Linked DNA regions of Egicoccus sp. AB-alg2. The protein of the gene in region 2 interacts with the protein of the main gene of each other region in a pairwise test. Links are inferred from orthologs where the notes say so. Each region holds a gene or a part of one and is shown on either strand. Other genes may lie near its edges. The genes, in order: secD and pheT.

What was found.
Region 1: the proteins of pheT (region 2) and secD interact in binary tests that used the Escherichia coli proteins (3 or more experiments, as listed by UniProt). The link is inferred for Egicoccus sp. AB-alg2 from one-to-one orthologs.

The regions. Positions count from the first base shown.
Region 1 is NZ_JBGUAX010000002.1:155,773-159,413, forward strand. What follows is about bases 803-3,641. They hold secD (protein translocase subunit SecD), read right to left. Parts: upstream 3,045-3,641; coding sequence 1,560-3,044; downstream 803-1,559. Other genes in these bases: secF (protein translocase subunit SecF), read right to left, coding at 803-1,563; ACERM0_RS03375 (HD domain-containing protein), read right to left, coding at 3,077-3,641. Outside these bases: ACERM0_RS03360 (adenine phosphoribosyltransferase), read right to left, coding at 1-463; more of secF, read right to left, coding at 508-802. UniProt on the Escherichia coli protein: Part of the Sec protein translocase complex. Interacts with the SecYEG preprotein conducting channel. SecDF uses the proton motive force (PMF) to complete protein translocation after the ATP-dependent function of SecA.
Region 2 is NZ_JBGUAX010000002.1:15,931-32,039, reverse strand. Bases 3,198-6,341 are described here. They hold pheT (phenylalanine--tRNA ligase subunit beta), read left to right. Parts: upstream 3,198-3,593; coding sequence 3,594-6,089; downstream 6,090-6,341. Other genes in these bases: ACERM0_RS02720 (LVIVD repeat-containing protein), read left to right, coding at 6,198-6,341; pheS (phenylalanine--tRNA ligase subunit alpha), read left to right, coding at 3,198-3,473. Outside these bases: rplT (50S ribosomal protein L20), read left to right, coding at 50-418; ACERM0_RS02740 (TrmH family RNA methyltransferase), read left to right, coding at 513-1,307; ACERM0_RS02735 (ATP-binding protein), read left to right, coding at 1,341-2,354; more of pheS, read left to right, coding at 2,430-3,197; more of ACERM0_RS02720, read left to right, coding at 6,342-7,736; ACERM0_RS02715 (alpha/beta fold hydrolase), read right to left, coding at 7,793-9,835; ACERM0_RS02710 (RtcB family protein), read left to right, coding at 9,954-11,144; alternative ribosome rescue aminoacyl-tRNA hydrolase ArfB, read left to right, coding at 11,168-11,590; argC (N-acetyl-gamma-glutamyl-phosphate reductase), read left to right, coding at 11,678-12,700; bifunctional glutamate N-acetyltransferase/amino-acid acetyltransferase ArgJ, read left to right, coding at 12,706-13,914; argB (acetylglutamate kinase), read left to right, coding at 13,928-14,932; ACERM0_RS02685 (acetylornithine transaminase), read left to right, coding at 14,929-16,109.

The DNA.
Region 1 (3,641 bases), 130 kb from region 2 along the record:
GCTCGATGAGGAAGCCCAGCCCGACCACGTCACCGCCGAGCTGCTCCACCAGGTCGATGGTGGCGGCCGCGGTGCCGCCGGTCGCCAGCACGTCGTCGACGATCAGCACGCGATCACCGGCGGCGATCGCGTCGCGGTGCAGCTCCAGCGTCTCCGAGCCGTACTCGAGGTCGTAGGTGACGGACACGGCCTCGTGCGGGAGCTTGCCGGCCTTGCGCGCCGGGACGAACCCGGCGCCGAAGTGGTAGGCCACCGGGGCGGCCAGGATGAAGCCCCGTGCCTCGATGCCCACGACCTTGTCGACCGTGCCGCGTCCGAACCGGGTCACCAGCCAGTCGACCGCGGTCGAGAACGTGACGTGGTCACCCAGCAGCGGCGTGACGTCCTTGAAGACCACGCCCGGCTTCGGGTAGTCGGGGATGTCCCGCACGCGAGCGGCGAGCACCGAGGGGTCGAGCTGGATCTCCAACGGGCTTCTCCTGGAAGCGGACGACGGTCCGGCGGCGCTCAGCGGCGTCGCTTCTTGCGCTTGCCCTCGCCACGGACGTACTCGGTGGTGATCGGTGCGCGCCGCTCGCTGCTGGCGGTCACGGCCGGGACCTCGTCGGCCTCGTCGCCGCCGCGCTCGAGCCGCTCGGCCTCGCGCTCGGCGGCCTTGCGGTTCTCCGGCTCGCGCATCTTCCACCAGGCGAGGAACGGCGCCGCGACGAACAGCGACGAGTACACGCCGACCAGCATGCCGATGAACAGCGCCAGCGCCAGGTCCTGCAGCGTCGTCGCGCCCAGCACCTGCGCGCCGATGAACAGCAGCGCCGCGACCGGCAGCACGGACGTGATCGAGGTGTTCAGGGAGCGGTACAGCACCTCGTTCATCGACGCGTTGACGAGCTGGGCGTAGGTCCGACGGCCGGGCTCGCCCAGCTGGACGCCGTTCTCCTTCACCCGGTCGAACACGACCACGGTGTCGTACAGCGAGTAACCCAGGATGGTGAGCAGCGCGATCACGGTGGCGGGCGAGACGTTGAACCCGACCAGCGAGTAGACCCCGATCGTGATCAGCAGGTCGTGCACCAGCGCGATGACGGCCGCGACGGCCATCTTGAACTCCAGCCGGAACGAGATGTAGATCACGACGACGACCATGAACACCAGCAGTGCCTCGAGCGCCTGCTGCGTGATGCGTTGGCCCCAGGTCGGCCCGACGAAGCTGATGGTCGAGTTGTCGGCGCCCGACACCTCGACCAGGGCCTCCTCGACCGCCACCGCCTCGGGACTGCCCGGCTCGAGCGCGTCAGTGCGCACCAGGGCACCACGGGCGTCGCCCTCGCCCTGCAACTGCGGGATGACGTCCTGCGCGCCGGCCTCCTCGGCGGCCTGCTGCAGCTCTTGCGAGGTGGTGTCCGGGTCGATGCCCTCCAGGCGGTAGGCGGTACCGCCGACGAAGTCGATCGACAGGTCGAGCCCGCCGATCAGCAGCGAACCCAGGCTGACCAGGATGACGGCGCCGGAGATGGTCGCCCAGAGTCGGGCGCGCCCGACGAAGTCGAAGTTCGGCGTCCTCATCGGCGGCCTCCCGCGGTCGCGACGGCGGCCGGCTCGGCGGCCCGCACCGTCTTGCGGTTCATGACCTTCGTGCCCGACAGCAGGAACACCAGCGGGCGGGTGAAGAAGAACATGATCATGATGTCGAGGATGCTCGCGATCCCGAGCATGAGGGCGAACCCGCGCACCGGCCCGACGGCGAGGAAGTACAGGATGACGGCCGCCGCCAGCGTAACCGTGTTGCCGGCCAGGTTGGTGCGGAAGGCCGAGGCGAACGCCGTCTTCACGCTGGTGCGGACGGTCTTGCCGAGGTTGGCCTCGTCGCGGATGCGTTCGAAGAAGATGATCGACGAGTCGGCGGTGATGCCGATGGACACGATCAGACCGGCGATCCCGGCGAGCGTGAGTGCGAACCCGAAGTTGCCCAGCAGGGTGATCAGCGACAGGGTGACGACGCCGAAGATCCCGAGCGCCCCCAGGGCGACCAGCCCGAGCACCCGGTAGAAGAACAGCAGCCAGATCCCGACCAGCACGAGGCCGATCGCTCCGGCCAGCAGGCCCGACTGCAGCGACTCGGTCCCCAGGGTCGGCGACACGACGTCGAAGGTGGCGGCATCCAGGCTGATCGGGAGCGCACCGGTACGCAGGATCAGGGCGAGGTCGACCGCGTCGGCCTCCTGCTCCTCCTGGGTGGCGCCGCCGGTGGTGATGGTCGCGGTGCCGCCGGTGATGCCCGTGCCGCAGGCCACCCCCGGGTTCATGCCGGGCGCGGACTCCACGACGTTGTCGAGCACGATGGCGAGCATGCCCGGCTGGCCCTGGTCGCGTTCGCAGGCCAGCTCGCTGGTGATCTCCGCCCATTCCTGGCCGCCCTGGTTGTCGAGCTCCAGGGTCACCTCGAACCCGCCCTGGCCCAGGGTCGGGAAGGCGTTGTCGATGCGCTCGCCCGTCAGGGCGACCGGCCCGACGCGGTACTTCTCCACCGGCGTCGCGGCGGCGTCCTCGTCCGCCTCGCCGGGGCTGGCGCCCTCGGTCGGTGAGCCACAGAGGATCCCCGACTCGCCGGCCGCCAGCTCCTCGCGCTCGTCGACGGGCGCGGCGCAGTCCGGTCCTTCCTCGTAGTCCGGGTCGCCGGGCGGGATCACCGCCTCGACCGGACGGAAGGCGAGCTGCGCGGTCGTGCCGATGATCTCCTGCACGCGCTCGGCGTCGGAGATGCCCGGCAGCTGCACGATGATGTCGTTGCCGGCGCGCGAGATGTCCGGCTCGGCGACGCCGAGGCTGTCGACGCGGGCCCGGATGACCTCCACGGTCTGGTCCAGGATGTCGTCGATGCCCTCCTCGGGTTCGTCGCCCTGGAGCTCGGCGGTGTAGATGGCACTGATGCCGCCCTGCAGGTCCAGGCCGAGGTTGGGCCGGTTGCCCAGCCCGAGGTACGTGCCGGCGAGCAGCACGATCAGGAGGGTCACCGTCAGCGTGGCGACGTAGCTCCGCTTGTTCACGTCAGGGTCCTACGGTGTCGGGCGTGCCGGCGTCAGCCGAGCGGCACGCCGTTGGCGGTGATGCGGAACTCGCAGCCGAGTGTCCGTGCGGCCCGGCGGCACATCACCATCCGTTCCAGGAAGATCTCGAAGTACTCGATGACCGTCGACCGGGTCGTGTCGAGCTCGAGCTCGAGCGTGATGGTGGCGGCGTCCGCGTCCACCCGCAGGAACGAGTGCGTCACGGCGTCGTTGACCCGGTCGTGGATGTCGGCCGCCGTGTCGGCGCCCTTGCGGACCCGGCTGCGGTGCACGTCGGCCTTGTCCGCCAGGATGACGGCCGCGCCGACGGGCCCGATGGAGGATCCGTACTGCTCCTCGTGGTTGCCGATCGCGGAGAGCACCAGGCCGATCCGGTAGGGGTCGACCTCCAGTCGGCGCAGGGCGTCGTAGGCGATCCAGGCACCCGACAGGCCGTGGTTCATGCGGCTGACGACGTTGCCGACGTCGTGCAGGTAGCCGCCCACGGCGGCGAGGTCGCACAGCTCCCGGTCGGCGCCGAGGTGCAGCAGGACGTTGTGGGCGATGCGCCCGACCAGGTTGGCGTGGCGGAAGCCG
Region 2 (16,109 bases):
GGCACGAATCCGACGCTGACACGCACGCACGACACGAGGAGGACCCCCCATGGCACGCGTCAAGGGTGGCGTTCACGCCAAGAAGAGCCACAAGGCGGTCCTGGACCGCGCCAAGGGCTTCCGCGGAGCCCGCAGCCGCCGCTTCAAGGTGGCCAAGGAAGCCGTCTACCACGCGGATCGGTACGCCTACCGCGACCGCCGCGCGCGCAAGGGTGACTTCCGCAAGCTGTGGATCGCCCGCATCAACGCGGCGGCCCGTCAGGAGGGCCTGAGCTACAGCCGTCTGATGCACGGGCTGAAGCTGGCCGGCATCGAGCTCGACCGCAAGAACCTCGCCGACCTCGCCGTGCACGACCAGGCCGCGTTCGCGGCGGTGGTCGCCTCGGCCAAGGCGGCGCTCGAGGCCGACGCGGCCTGAGGCATCCTGCGCGAACCCTCGGCGACGAGCGCCGGCGTCCACGCCGGCGCTCGTCGTTCGTCCGGGGGCGAGCGCACGGCAGGAGAGCTCGACGGTGGAACCGATCACCTCGGTCCGTAACCCGCGGATCCGCGCCGCGGCGGCCCTGGCGCGCCGTCGCGAGCGCCGTGAGCGGGGCCATCACCTCGTCGAAGGCCCTAATGCGGTGCGTGAGGCGCTCGCGGCCGGCGTCGTCGAGGAGCTGTACGTGACGGCCGACGCGGCCCCGGGGCTGGACGTCCCCGACGACGTGGTGTGCCACGAGGTCGCCGACCACGTGCTCGAACGCCTCGCCGACGCCACCACCCCCCAGGGCGTCGTCGCCGTGGCTCGCACCGGCACCGCCGGTCTGGAGGAGGTCGTGGGCGAGGGCCTGCTGGTCGTCCTGCACGCCGTCGCGGACCCCGGCAACGCCGGCACCATCATCCGAACCGCCGACGCCGCCGGCGCGGCCGGCATCGTCCTGACCACCGGCAGCGTCGATCCGTTCGCACCCAAGACGGTGCGCGCCGCGGTCGGCTCGACCTACCACCTGCCGGTGGTGACCGACGTCGACCTCGCCGACGTCGCCCTCGTCTGCCGCGCCGCCGGCCAGCCGCTGCTCGGGCTCGACGCCCACGGCGAGCGCTCGGTGTTCGACCTCGCTGTCGCCACGCCACCGCTGGCGCTGGTGTTGGGCAACGAGGCCCACGGCCTGCCCGCCGACGCGGCCGCCCACCTCGACGACGTCGTGGCGATCCCGCGGTGGGGCCGGGCCGAATCACTCAACGTGGCGGCGGCCGCCGCGGTCGCCGTGTATGCCGCCGCACGCGCGGTGCACGTCCCGGGCACGGCGCCGACACGCCGCTAGGGTGGTCGGCGAAAACGCTGTCAAGGCCGGCCGATGGACGATTTCGGGGCATTCGACCTCCTGCCGGAGGGCGTGGTCGTGGTGGGGGCCGACGGGCTCGTGCTGGCCGTCAACGACCGGGCACGCGCCTGGCTGGGCGGTCGCGGCGAGGTCGTCGGCAAGCCCTTCGCGGACGCCTTCGACCTGCGCGACGACGCCGGCGTGCGCTGCAGCCTGGGTGACCACCGCCCGGCGTTCGGCGAGCGCATCCCCGAGCGGGTGCTGTACCTCGAGGCGGGCGGACGGGTACGCCCCGTCGCCGTCGCCGGCCGCTGGCACGACGACCTGCTGGCCGTGACGCTGCGCAGCGCCGGCCGGCGCGAGGCGCTCGACGCCATCCACGGCGACGTCGTCGCCACCGTCTCACACGAGATCCGCTCGCCGCTCACCAGCGTCAAGGGCTTCACGCGCACCCTGCTCTCGCGCTGGGAGCGCTTCTCCGACGAGCAGAAGCGCGCCATGCTGGAGACGGTCGACGCCGACGCCGATCGCGTCACCCGTCTGCTGCGCGAACTCCTCGAGGTCTCGCGCATCGACGCCGGCCGGGTGCAACTGCAGCGGCAGCCGACCGACGTGGGTGCGCTGATCCGTTCCGTGGTCGCCAAGCTGGCGATGGGCGAGCTCGGATCCGGCCGCATGCTGCGCCTGGAGGTGGACCCCGACTGCCCGCGCGTGCTGGCCGACCCCGACAAGCTCGAGCAGGTGCTGGCCAACCTCCTGGAGAACGCGCTGGCCTATGCGCCCGACAGCGAGGTGCGCATCGACGTCCGCCCGCACGACGGGGGCGTCTGGATCCGGGTCGAAGACGACGGGGAGGGCATCCCGGCCGACGAATCGCGGTCGATCTTCCGCAAGTTCGGCCGTGGCCGGGACAACCGCCGGGCCGGCACCGGGCTCGGCCTGTACATCACCCGCGGCCTGGTCGAGGCCCATGGCGGGCAGGTGTGGCTCGACACCGACCGGCGCGACGGCGCCACCTTCCACGTCGTGCTGCCCGCCGGCGACTGACGGTCACGCGTCGGGGACGTTCGCGCGGGGCGTCTACCCTGCTCGTCCGCCCCCGTCCGGGCCGAAGGTGAGACCGTGACCGACCTGGAAACGCTGCAGCGCGACGCGCTGGCCGCCGTCGAGCGCGCCGGCGACCTCGACGCGCTCGACGAGGCGCGCGTGCGCTTCACGGGCAAGAAGAGCGACCTCGTCACCATCCAGAAGGGGATGCGCGAACTGTCCCCGGACGAGCGCAAGGAACGCGGCAAGCAACTCAACGCCTTCCGCGACACCTTCCAGCGCGCCTTCGACGCCCGCCGCGACGAACTCGCCTCCGTCGCCCTGCGGGAGCGTCTGGAGGCCGAGCGGCTCGACCTCAGCCTGCCGCCGCGTCGGCTGACGCCCGGCCGCCCCCACCTGCTCACCCAGGTCGAGCAGGAGATCGTCGACGTGTTCGTCGGGCTCGGCTATCGCGTCGCCGAGGGACCCGAGGTCGAATCCGGCGCCTACAACTTCGACCTGCTCAACATCGAGCCCGACCATCCGGCCCGCCAGGAGATGGACACGATCTACGTGTCCTTCGCCGCCGACGTCGTGCTGCGCACCCACACCTCGCCCGTCCAGGCCCGCACCATGACGGCGCAGGCACCGCCGGTCGCCGTCGTGTGCCCCGGCCGCGTCTACCGGGCCGACAGCGTGGACGCGACCCACTCGCCGGTGTTCACCCAGGTCGAGGGGCTGCTGGTGGCGCAGGACGTGTCGATGGCCGACCTGCGCGGCACCCTGCTGGCGTTCTCGCGGGCCCTGTTCGGGGCCGAGCGCCAGATCCGGCTGCGGCCGTCGTTCTTCCCGTTCACCGAACCCAGCGCCGAGGTCGACGTCAGCTGCGGGTTCTGCGGCGCCGCCGACGGCCGCGCCGGCGACCCCGACTGCCGCGTGTGCTCGGGCACCGGCTGGATCGAGATCCTCGGCGCCGGCATGGTCGACCCCAATGTCCTCAGCGCCTGCGGCTACGACCCCGGCGAGGTGTCCGGCTTCGCGTTCGGCATCGGCGTCGAGCGGGTCGCCATGCTGCGCCACGGCGTCCGCGACATCCGCGACTTCTACGACGCCGACGCCCGCTTCCTCTCCCGGTTCTAGTTCGACTCCCACCCGCCACCCCGATCGTCTCGCACGCTGACGCTCGCTCGTTGCCCCGCCATTCCGATCCCGCCGATCCGATCCCGCCAAGCCGATCCCATTCCTGCCGGAGCGTGTCCCGTGAAGCTGCCGTTGTCCTGGCTGCGCACCTTCGTCGACGTCGACCTGCCGCTCGACGAACTCGTCGACGTCATGAGCCTCAACGGCCTGGAGGTCGAGTCGATCGAGACGCCGGGCGCCGGCACCGCCGGGGTGCGCACCGCCAAGGTGCTGCACTGGGAGCCGCACCCGGACGCCGACCGGCTGCGGGTCGTGCGGGTCACGGGCGACGGCGGGGCGGGCGAGGTCGAGCTGGTGTGCGGCGCCGCCAACTTCGACGTCGGTGACGTGGTCGCCCACGCCGTGCCCGGCGCCTCCATCCCCGGCATGCGCATGGAGGCCCGCAAGATCCGCGGGGTCGTGTCCAACGGCATGCTGGCCTCGGCCCGCGAACTGCAGTTGTCCGACGAGCACGAGGGCATCCTGGTCCTGCCGGCCGACACGCCCGTCGGCGCGGACCTCACCGACCTGCTGCCGGTCGGCGAGCCCGTCGTCGAGGTCGCGGTGCAACCCGACCGCGGCGACCACCTCTCCGTGCTGGGCGTCGCCCGCGACCTGGCCGCCATCCTCGACACGACCTGGCGCGAGCCCGAAGGCATCCTTGCCGCGCTCGACGCCGACACCATCCCGGTCGCGCTGGAGACCGACGCGTGCGAGCGGTTCGTGACCTGGGCGCTGGAGGACGTGCGGGTGCAGCCGTCGCCGCCGTGGCTGGCACAGCGGCTCGGGCAGTGCGGCGTGCGGTCGATCGACCTGATCGTCGACGTCACCAACTTCGTCATGCTGGAGCTCGGCCAGCCGCTGCACGCCTTCGACCTCGACCGCGTCGCCGGGCCGCGCCTGACCGTCCGCGACGCCCGCGACGGCGAGACGCTGGTCACCCTCGACGACCAGGAGCGGAGCCTGGTCGCAGGTGACGTCGTCATCGACGACGCCGACGGGCCGGTCAGCCTGGCCGGCGTCATGGGCGGCGCCAGCACCGAGGTGACCGCCGACACGCGCCGCGTCCTGCTGGAGGCGGCCGTCTGGGAGCCGCGCCGCATCCGCCGCACGTCCCGTCGCCTCGGCCTGGTCTCCGAGGCCAGCCAGCGCTTCGAGCGTCGCGTCGACCCGGAGGGCGCCGCCCGCGGCGTCGGACGGGCGGTGCAGCTGCTGGCCCAGCTCGGCGCGGCCCGGCCGGTCGGCACGGCGGCCGTACACCGCGAGGTCGCGTGGGCCGGTCGCCCCACGATCGAGATCGACCCCGCCCGGGTCCAGCGCCTGCTGGCCGTCCCCGACCTCGACGCCGCGCGTCAGACCGACCTGCTGGCCCGCAGCGGCAGCTACGTCGAGGTGGACCACGACCGGCTGCGGGTGACCCCGCCGACCTGGCGTGGCGACCTGCAGCGCGAGGCGGACGTCGCCGAGGAGGTCGCGCGCCTGCACGGCTACGGGCGCATCCCCGCCACGCTGCCCGCGATCACCATGGTTGGGGGGCGCTCGCCGGCGCAGCGGCTCGAGCAGGAGCTGCGCGGGCTCGCCCTGGCGGCCGGGTTCGCTGAAGCCATCACGCGCCCGTTCGTGGGCGAGGACGCGCTGGCGGGGGTGGTGCCGACCAAGGGCCGGGTGGAGCTGGCGAATCCGCTGGCCAAGGACGCCTCCTCGATGCGGCCGTCGCTGGTCGAGGGCCTGCTGGTCGCGCTGCGCCGCAACGCCGGCCAGGGCCGTCCCGGCACGGCGCTGGTCGAGCTCGGGCGGTTGTTCCGGCCGGCCGACGACCCGCTGGGCGAGGTGCTGGACGCGTTCGCGCCGGTCGACGCCAGCGGCGACTGGCGCTGGTCGGCCCCCGACGGCGAGCCGTTGCCGGTCCAGCCCCGCACGCTCGCGCTGGCCGCCCAGGGGCTGCGGCTGGGCGAGCGCCACCTCGACGCCGAGGACCGTTGGAGCGTCTACGACCTGCTGGCGGTGCTCGACCAGGTCGTTGCCCGGGCGTGCCCGCCGGGTGCCGACTGGACGCTGCAGCGCGTGCCCGTCGAGCGTGACGGCTTCCACCCTGGCCGCTCCGCGTCCCTGCGCCTGCGCCCGCTGCCGGACGCCGCACCGGTCGAGGTCGGCTTCGTCGGCCAGCTCCATCCGCAGGAGGCCGACCGGCGTGACCTGCCAGAACCGGTCGTCGTGGCCGAGCTGCTGCTCGAGCCGCTGCTGCGGGCCGTGCCGCCGGAGGGGCACCCGCCCGTCGCGGCACGCACGCTGGTCCGCCACCCTGCCATGAGTCTGGACGTGGCCCTGGTCGCCGACGACGAGGTGCCCTACGCCACGCTGGAAGCGGCCGTGCGCGAGGGAGCGGGCGACCTCCTCGACGGGCTGTGGTGGTTCGACGAGTACCGCGGCGAGCAGGTCGGCCCGGGCCGCCGCAGCGTCGCCATCCGGCTGCGCCTGCAGTCGCCGGAGCGGCAACTGACCGACGCCGACGCCGAGGCCGTCATCGACGCGGTCGCGGCACGTGCCGAGGCACTCGGCGCGACCCTGCGCCGCTGACGCCCGGACCCGCCCGGCACGATGTGCCGGGCGGCCGCCGCGCGCCGTCGGATCGCGGCGGACCCCACCTCGTTGTCGTCGGCATCACGCCGTCCCGAGGAGCGTCCGATGCCGGCCCGAACCCCCGTGTCCCTGCTGGCGGTCGTGGCCGTCGGCTCGCTTGCGCTCGTCCCCGCGCCCGACCTGGTCGGCGGCGTGCTGGACGGGACGGGCGCCGGACCGATGGAGCACGTCGCCAACGTCCCGTACGCGGACGCCCACGGCACCGGGCCGAACCAGGGAACCGACCTGGAGTTCGCGACCATCCCGGTCACGCGCACGGTCGAGGAGCGGGTCGGCCTCGGGCGGGGTGGGGGAGCGGTCCGGACCCGGACGGAGGTCGAGAACCGCACCTTCGTCTTCGCCGGGACCTACACCAACGGCCTGCAGATCCTCGACGTCACCGACCCGGGCCGCCCACGCCCGGTGGCCGTCTACGACTGTGCCATCGCGCAGGGCGACGTGCAGGTGTTCGAACGCGACGCACGCTGGTACGTGACCTACGCCCGCGACCTCGGGTATGCGAGCCAGACCCGCACGGACTCCGCCTGCTTCCGCGAGGCCGAGGCGCTCGGGTTCGGCGCGCGCGACGCCCTCGGTCCGGGCACGTTCGTCGTCGACGTGACCGATCCCCACGCGCCGACGCTGGCGTCGTTCGTGTCGTTCCCGAAGGGCTCGCACAACCAGACCGTGCACCCGAGCGGCGACTACCTCTACAACTCCAACTCGGAGCTGATCACCTCCGTCGTCGGCGAGGTCGGCATCGAGGTCGTCGACATCCGCGACCTCGCCGCCCCGGTCCAGGTCGCATTCGTCCCGCTGCCGATCAGGCCGGGACTGGGCACCGAGTCGCACGACATCACGTTCAACGCCGACGGCACGCGTGCCTACTCGGCCGCCCTGTCGCAGACCGTCATCATCGACACCACCGACCCTGCCGATCCGACCATCGTGTCGTCCTTCGTCGACCCGGCGATCAACGTCGAGCACCAGGCGAACCCGGTCAAGCTGACCGACCCGATCCTCGGGCGCCGCGAGTTCCTCGTCGTCGAGGACGAGGTGGCCGGCGCGTCGCCGACGGGGCAGTGCCCCAACGGCGGCGTCCACGTCTACGACATCACCGGCGACCTCGAACGGACGCCACGCAAGGTCGGCTACTGGAACATCCGTGACGTCGGCCTCACCACCGACGGGATCGGCACCTGCACCGCCCACGTCTTCGAGATCCACGAGGACGAGGCCCTGATGACCATCGCGTTCTACAACGGTGGCGTGCGCGTGGTCGATCTGTCGGGCCTGGTCGGGGTCGCCCTCGGCGAACTCGGTGTCGGGATGCGCGAGGTCGCCTCGTTCCGTTTCGAGGACAGCGACACGTGGGCCGTGAAGGCACCGTCGGTGTCCCGCGACCGGCCCTTCCACGTCTACGGCAACGACATCGCCCGCGGCCTCGACGTCTACCTTGTCGACCTGTCCAAGGCGACGGCGGGCACTGGTCTCGATCAGTGGTTGTCCGCGGAGCAGGCCCTGCTGCAGTTGCCGAGCGAGCCGCTCTCACCCGCCGAACTGGCGGACATCGCGCTGCGTTGCAAGCTGCCGGTCGCGTCCTGAGTGAACCGCGGGTCGCGTCGCCCGACGCGACGAGGCGCCGGGCGACGTGACCGCTGTTACAGCAGTTCAGGGCGCGCGAAGTCCTTGCCGTGGACGTGCTCGTCCAGGAACGCCAGCACGGTCTCGTACCACAGCCGTGCGTTCTGGGGCTTTAGCACCCAGTGGTTCTCGTCGGGGAAGTACAGGAAGCGGGCGTCCACACCGTGGCGGGACAGGTCCGTCCACAGCGTCAGGCCCTCGCTGATCGGCACCCGGTAGTCCAGTTCGCCGTGGACGACCAGCATGGGCGTGCGGATCTGGCCGACGAACCGCTGCGGCGAGTGCTCGCGGTAGCGGCGACGGTCGGTCGCGTAGGGGTCGCCGAACTCGCGCTCCCACAGCAGCCCCATGTCGGTCGTGCCGTGGAAACCCTCGAGGTTCCACAGCGACGCGTGCGTGACGATGCAGCGGAACCGGTCGGTGTGCCCGGCGACCCAGTTGGCCATGTACCCACCGAACGAGCCGCCCATCGCCGCGACCCGCTCGGCGTCGACCGCGTCGTGGTCGCAGGCGGCGTCGACGGCCGCCAGCAGGTCGGTGTACGGCTCGTGTCCCCAGCGGCCCCAACCGCGCCGGACGAAGTCCCGCCCGTAGCCGGTCGACAGGGCCGGGTCGGGCAGCAGCACGGCGTAGCCCCGGGCGGCCAGCACCGACGGGCACCACCGCCACGACCAGTTGTTCCACGAGCCGAGCGGCCCGCCGTGGATGAACACGACCAGCGGCAGGGGACCGTCGGCGTCCTCGGGCAGGACCAGCCAGGACCCGACCTGCACCCCGTCGTCGGCGGGGGCGTGCAGCCGCTCGACCCGCACGGCCGGCTGGTCACCCGCCGGTGAGGGCAACACCTGTGGCGGTTGGTCCGCGTCGGTCGCGTCGTAGCGCACGACCTGTGGCGGCTCACCGACGGTGGCCCGCAGGGCGAAGACGGCGGTGCCGTCGGGCGCGACGCAGGTGTCGACGTGCGCGCCGCCGGCCGCCAGCCGGGTCACCTCGCGGCTGGCGAGCTCCAGGCGGAAGATCGGGCGGTGTCCCTGCTCGTCGGCCTCGAACACGATCGCGCGGCCGTCCGGCATCCACTGCGCATGGTCGGGCCACAGGTCCAGGTCGGGGAGGAGGTCGGTGACGTCGCCGCTCGCCAGGTCGACGAGGGCGAGGCCGATGTCGGCGGCGCGATCGGGCGCGCCGACGTCCATCACCTGGCAGACCACCTGGCGGCCGTCCGGGGACACGCGGGGTGCCGACCAGAACCGCCCGTCAGCGACCAGGGTCCGCCGCTCGCCGGTGGCGACGTCGACCGCGACCAGGTCGGTGGCCAGGTCGTCGGGCGAGGTGAGCGCCTCACCGGCGCGGCGCCACGCGGTCACGTAGGTCGTGCCGTCGGGCGTCAGGTCGCCCTCGACGTTGCGCAGCACACTGCCGCGGGCCAGCAGCCGCGGCTCGGGGACGGTCTCGTCGTCGACGGGCGCTGCTGCCGAAGCCGCACCCTGGAGCCGGCCGGCGTCGAGGAACCAGCGGCCGGGCTGTCGCGGCCCGAGGTAGTGGTCCCAGAACCGGATCGGGTAGTCGTCGAACAACTGCGCGGTCACGCCCGCCTCCTCGCGGCGCTTGGCGTGCTCGCGGTCGCCGGCGAACGTGTCCGCCTGCGGGTGCAGGTCGCCGGCCAGGACGACGTCGCCCGTGTCGCGGGCCACGCTCACGCCGGCGACACCGCCGGGCGGTGCGACGACGAGGTGGGCCTCGCCACCGTCGGGTGGCAAGGCCCACAACGCCGCCGGCGGGTCGCCGTCCGGTGTCGTGTCGGGATCGGGCCGAGCGGAGACGAACAGCAGCGTGCCGTCGGGGCCGAACGCGGCGCCGGACTCGCCGGGCGCGGAGCGGGTGAGCTGCCGCGGCCGGCCCTCGCCCGTCGGGTCCAGCCCCCACAGCGCCGAGCGGTAGCGCTTCGCGTCCGGGGCCTCGGTCGCGACGCCGACCACCAGCCGGCGACCGTCCGGAGCGATCGCCAGGCCCGACAGACGGGGCTGGCGCAGGAACGTGTCGAGGTCGAATGGTGTAGTCATGGGACCGAGGCTAGTGAGCACCCCGGGCGGGCAACCGGCGCCGCGGACGGACCGCACACGGTCCCCGGCCGCCGGGACGGCCGACACGAGCGAAACGGCCGGGACGAGAGGAGGAGCGATGCCGGAGCGGCTGGGCAATGGCGTACTGAACTGGGCGTCGATGCTGAACGAGCAGGCGCGTGCCCAGGCGCTGCGCACGGCCACGGTGGCCGTGATCGACGGGCACGTCGCCCTCATGCCCGACGCGCACTGGGGGATGGGCTGCACGATCGGGTCGGTGATCCCGACCCGCGAGGCGATCATCCCGTCGGCGGTCGGGGTGGACATCGGCTGCGGGGTCATCGCCGCGGAGACCACCCTGCTGGCCGAGCACCTGCCCGACGACCTCACGCCACTGCTGTCCGGCTGGCAGGAACGGATCCCGGCCGGCCTCGGCTACTGGCACGCCGAGGAGGATCCAGCCTGGGCGGCCTTCGTCGCGGAGTACGGCCTGCCGGACAGCGTCGCCGGCGATGCGCGGCTGCGCGAACGTGCGCCGCGACAGTTCGGGACGTTGGGGTCCGGCAACCACTTCCTCGAGCTGTGCCTCGACGAGCGCGACCGGGTCTGGCTCATGCTGCACTCGGGCTCGCGCGGGCCCGGCAACGTGCTGGCGATGCGCCACATCGACCGGGCGAAGACGGCGATGCGCCAGGCGATGGTGACGCTCCCCGACCCGGATCTGGCCTACCTCGTGCAGGGCACGCCGGCGTTCGACGCCTACGTGCGTGACCTGCAGTGGGCGCAGGCCTACGCGTACGGCTCACGCCAGCGGATGATGCACGTGGCTCTCGCACGGCTCCGGGCCCTGGCGCCGTTCGAGGTCCGGCAGACGATCAACAACCATCACAACTACGCGCGGCGCGAACGCCACGACGGCCGGGACCTGTGGATCACCCGCAAGGGCGCGATCTCGGCACGGCCCGGCGAACTGGGGGTCGTGCCGGGCTCGATGGGCACCGGCTCCTACATCGTTCGGGGCCTGGGCAACCCCGCCAGCTACGCCTCCGCCGCCCACGGCGCCGGTCGCGCGATGTCGCGCAACCAGGCCCGCCGGGCGTTCACGGTCGAGGACATGGAGAAGGCGATGCTCGGACGCACGTGGCTGCAGCAGGACGCCGCCGCGCTGATCGACGAGATCCCGACCGCCTACAAGGACCTCGACACGGTGATGGCCGACCAGACGGACCTGGTGGAGGTGGTGCACCGGCTGCGGACGCTCGTGAACTACAAGGGCGTGGAGAAGGGCAGCCGTCGCGGCAGCCACTGACCGGCCCTCCTACGCTGCCGGCCATGGCCGACATCCGACTGCGCCGCGGCGTCTCCGTCCCGGAGGCGGAGTTCGACGTGCGCGTGTCCCGGTCCTCCGGCCCCGGCGGGCAGGGCGTCAACACCACCGACAGCAAGGTCGAACTGCGCTGGGACGTCGCCGCGTCACCGTCGCTGACGGAGACGCAACGCCGGCGCGTGCTCGAACGTCTCGGCAACCGGATCACCGGGGACGGCGTGCTGATCCTGCAGTCCTCCGAGCACCGCAGCCAGCACCAGAACCGCGCGGCGGCGTTCGCGCGGTTGCAGGCGGTGGTGGGGGAGGCGCTCGAGCCACCGAAGGTCCGCCGCCCGACCCGCCGCACCCGCGCGTCCAAGGATCGGCGGCTGCAGGCCAAGCGGCAGCGCAGCGAGACCAAGAAGCTGCGCAAGCCGCCCGACGTCTGATGCGGAGCGGTCGGCGACCCACCGGCGTTTGCATAGTGCTGCATAATCCTGCAGACTGCGCGCTTCGTCTCGACAGGAGCCGCACCCATGACCGCGTCGGTCGGCATCGTCGGCGCCTCCGGCTACGGAGGGGCCGAACTGCTGCGCCTGCTGGCCGGTCACCCGCAGCTCGAGGTGGCCGTCGTCGCCGCCCACTCGCAGGCGGGCGAGCCGGTGGCCTCGCTGTTCCCGAATCTCGCCGGCACGGCGGTCTTCGACGCCGTCGACGTCGATCGCCTGGCCGGCCTCGACCTGGTGTTCCTGTCGACGCCGCACGGCCCGTCGCTGGAGTTGGGCGCGGCCCTCCACGACGCCGGCGTGCGCACCGTCGACCTGTCCGCGGCCTTCCGGCTGCCCGCCGACGGGTTCGCGACCTGGTACGGCGAGACGCACCCGCGGCCGGACCTCGCCCCGGCCGTCTACGGGCTGCCGGAGTTCAACCGCAAGCAGATCGCGGACGCGACCCTGGTCGCCAACCCCGGCTGCTACGTGACGACGGCGCTGCTCGGGCTGGTCCCGCTCGCGTCGTTGGTGCAGCCCGGAACCGTGGTGGTCGACGGCAAGTCCGGCACGTCCGGGGCCGGCCGGGCCGCCAAGGACGCGTTGCACGCCACCCACGTGGCCGGCAGCGTCACGGCCTACGGCGCACCCGCCCACCGGCACACGGGCGAGATCGAGGCCCACCTCGCCGCGTTCGGGGCCGACCTCGGCCCGATCAGCTTCACCCCGCACCTGCTGCCGATCCCGCGCGGGCTGCTGACCACCAGCTACGCGACCCTGCGCGACGGCGTGTCGGCGGACGACGTGCAGCGCGCGCTGGTCCAGGCCTACGCGGACGAGCCGTTCGTCCACGTGCTCGCGCCGGGCGAGTTCCCGGTGGTCAAGGCCGTGACCGGCTCCAACGGGGCGCAACTGTCGGCCGTCACCGACCCGCGGACCCGGCGTGTGACGGTGGTCGCGGTGACCGACAATCTCGGCAAGGGCGCGGCGGGGCAGGCCCTGCAGAACGCCAACCTGCTGCTCGGCCTCGAGGAGACGACCGGCCTGACCGCGATCGGGCTGTACCCGTGACCGGCGTGTGGGGACCGCAGGACCGCAGCGGCCTGCAGCCGGTGCCGGGTGGCGCCACCGCCGCCGACGGCTTCCGCGCGGCGGGCGTCGTCAGCGGGGTCAAGCCGTCCGGCAACCCGGACCTGGCCCTGCTCGTGGCCGACGAGGTCGCCGGGGCCGCGGCCGTCACCACGACCAACCTCGTCAAGGCGCCCGCCTGCCGCCTGACGGAAGCGCATGTCGCCGACGGCAAGGCGCGCGCCGTCGTCATCAACGCCGGCAACGCCAACGTGTGCACGCCCGACGGCGACGCCCACGCGGCGCGACTGGCGGCCGTGACGGCCGGGCACCTCGGTGTCGCCGCCGACGAGGTGCTGGTGATGTCCACCGGCGTCATCGGCGTCCCGCTGCCGATCGAGCGCATCGAGGCCGCCCTGCCGGCCGCCGTCGACGCGCTGTCACCCGACGGCGGCGACGCTGCCGCCCAGGCCATGCTGACCACCGACACGCACGGCAAGCAGGTCGCCTTCCGCGTCACCGACGAGCAGGGCAGTTGCGTGGTCGGTGGCATGGCCAAGGGCGTCGGCATGATCGAGCCGGCCATGGCCACGCTGCTGGTGGCGATCACCACGGACGCGCCGCTGGGCGGCCCGATCGCCCGCAAGGTGCTGCGCAGCGCGGTGGCGACCACCTTCAACCGCATCAGCGTCGACGGCGACGGGTCGACCAGCGACACCGTGGCCCTGCTGGCCGGCGGCAGCGCGTCACACCCACCGCGCCTGGACACGCTCGCCCGGGCCGTGCACGCCGTCTGTGCCGACCTCGCCCGCCAGGTGGTCGCCGACGGCGAGGGCGCGACCCGCGTCGCCGCCGTCACCGTCCGGCAGGCCGCCACCGAAGCGGACGCCGAGCGCCTCGCCCGCGCCGTCGCCACGTCGCTGCTGGTGCGCGCCGCCATCCACGGTGCGGACCCGAACTGGGGACGCATCCTGATGGCGATGGGCAACGCGCAGGTCGACTTCGACCCGCGCCGGGTCGGCATCCGCTGCGCCGGCGTGACGGTCTGCCGCTTCGGCGTCGCCGCCAGCTTCGACCGCAACCAGGCCACCATCGCGATGAGCAAGCCGGAGATCGAGATCGAGATCGACCTCGGCTCCGGCGACGCCGCCGCCACCGTGCTGACCTGCGACCTGACACCCGAGTACGTGCGGTTCAACGCCGAGTACACGACCTAGGGGACCGTCTGCCATGTCCATCCCGTCCACCACGGCCAGCGCGGACACGACCGCGTCGACGACGACGTCCGCGGACGAGCAGGCCTTCGAGCGGGTCGTCGCCGCCCAGGGCAAGGCCGCCGTGCTGCGCGAGGCGCTGCCCTGGATCACCCGCTTCCACGGCCAGACCGTCGTGATCAAGTACGGCGGCAACGCGATGGTCGACGACGAGCTCAAGCGCTCCTTCGCGGCCGACGTCGCGCTGCTGCACTTCGTCGGGCTGCGGCCGGTGATCGTCCACGGCGGCGGTCCGCAGATCAGCGCGCTCGCCGGCCAGCTCGGCGTCCGGTCCTCGTTCGTCGGCGGTCTGCGGGTCACCGACGAGGCCATGATGGACGTCGTGCGCATGTCGCTGCTCGGGCAGGTCAACCCGGAGCTGGTCGGGCTCGTGCAGGCCGCCGGCGCCCCGGCGGTCGGCGTCGCGGGCACCGACGCGGGGCTGCTGAGGGTCCGCCCCGCCGTCGGCCCCGACGGCGAGGACCTGGGGCTGGTCGGCGAGGTCGAGCAGGTCGCGACCCACTACCTCGACGAGATGCTGCGCGACCAGTTCCTGCCGGTCGTCGCGACCGTCGGGCGCGACGCCGACGGACGGGAACGCAACGTCAACGCCGACCTCGCGGCGGGCGCGATCGCGGCCGCCCTGGGCGCCTCGAAGCTGGTCTACCTCACGGACGTCGAGGGGCTCTACCAGGACTTCGGCGACCCGGAGCGGCAGAGCCTCATGAGCGAGGTCTCCGCCGACCGGCTGCAGGCCATGCTCGACGCGGGCGAATTGCACGAGGGCATGCGCCCGAAGGTGCGCTCCATCGTGCGGGCGATCCAGGACGGCGTGCCGCAGGCCCACATCCTCGACGGGCGGGTGCTGCACGCGGTGCTGATCGAGATCTTCACCGACGAGGGCGTCGGCACCATGATCACCCCCGGCGCACGGGCCACGGCCACCCCCGCGCCGGCCGCGACACGGGCGGGTGCCGCATGACCAGCGCCACCGAGGCACTGGCCACCCGCGCCGGCCAGCGGTTCATGCCGACCTACCCGGCCCCGAAGGCGGCGTTCGTCCGGGGCAAGGGCACCGCGCTGTTCGACGCCGACGACAACGTCTTCCTCGACTTCCTGTGCGGGTTGGGGGTGACCAACCTCGGGCACGCCCACCCGGCGGTCGCCGCGGCCGTGGCGGCGCAGGCGGGCACGCTGGTGCACACCTCCAACCTCTTCGTCACCGAGCCGGCCGTCGCGCTGGCCGAGCGGCTGGCCCGGATCGTGGGGTGGGACGACGCACGGGTGTTCTTCGCCCAGTGCGGTGCCACGGCCAACGAGACCGCGGTGAAGCTCGCCCGGCGCCACGGCAAACGGCAGCGCCCCGACAAGACCCGCGTCGTTGCGCTCGAGGGCTCGTTCCACGGGCGCACGCTCGCGACTTTGGAGGCCACCGGGCAGCCCGCCAAGCACGAGCCGTTCGCGCCGCTGGCCGGGTTCGTCGACCACGTGCCCCACGACGACGCCGACGCCGTGCGTGCCGCGGTGAGCGACACCACCTGCGCGGTTCTCGTGGAGGTCGTGCAGGGCGAGGGCGGCGTCCGGCCGGTCCCGGACGAGGTGCTGCTCGCCGCCCGCGAGGCCTGCGACGCCGTGGGCGCGCTGCTGGTCGTCGACGAGGTGCAGACCGGCATCGGTCGCACCGGCCCCTGGTTCGCGTACCAGGACACCCCGGTCGTGCCCGACGTGGTGACGCTCGCCAAGGCGCTGGCCAACGGCCTGCCCATCGGGGCCTGCGTCGCCCGTGGCGAGGCGGCGACCGCCTTCGGCGTCGGCGACCACGGCACGACCTTCGGCGGCAACCCCGTCACCTGCGCCGCCGCCAACGCCGTCATCGACACCATCGAGGCCGAAGGCGTGCTGGCCGCCGGCCGCACCCGCGCCCGGCGCCTGACCGAGGGGCTCCAGCGGCTGGTCGACACCGCGCCGCTGGCCAGCGGCGTACGCGGTCGTGGCCTGCTGCTGGGGCTGGAGCTGGACGCCCCGGTCGCGGCCGAGGTGGAGGCGGCCTGCCGCGAGCGCTTCCTGATCGTAAACGCCGTCGCCCCCGACGTCGTGCGGTTCGCGCCGCCGCTGACCGTCAGCCGCCAGGAGATCGACCTGGCGCTGGCCGCCGTGGC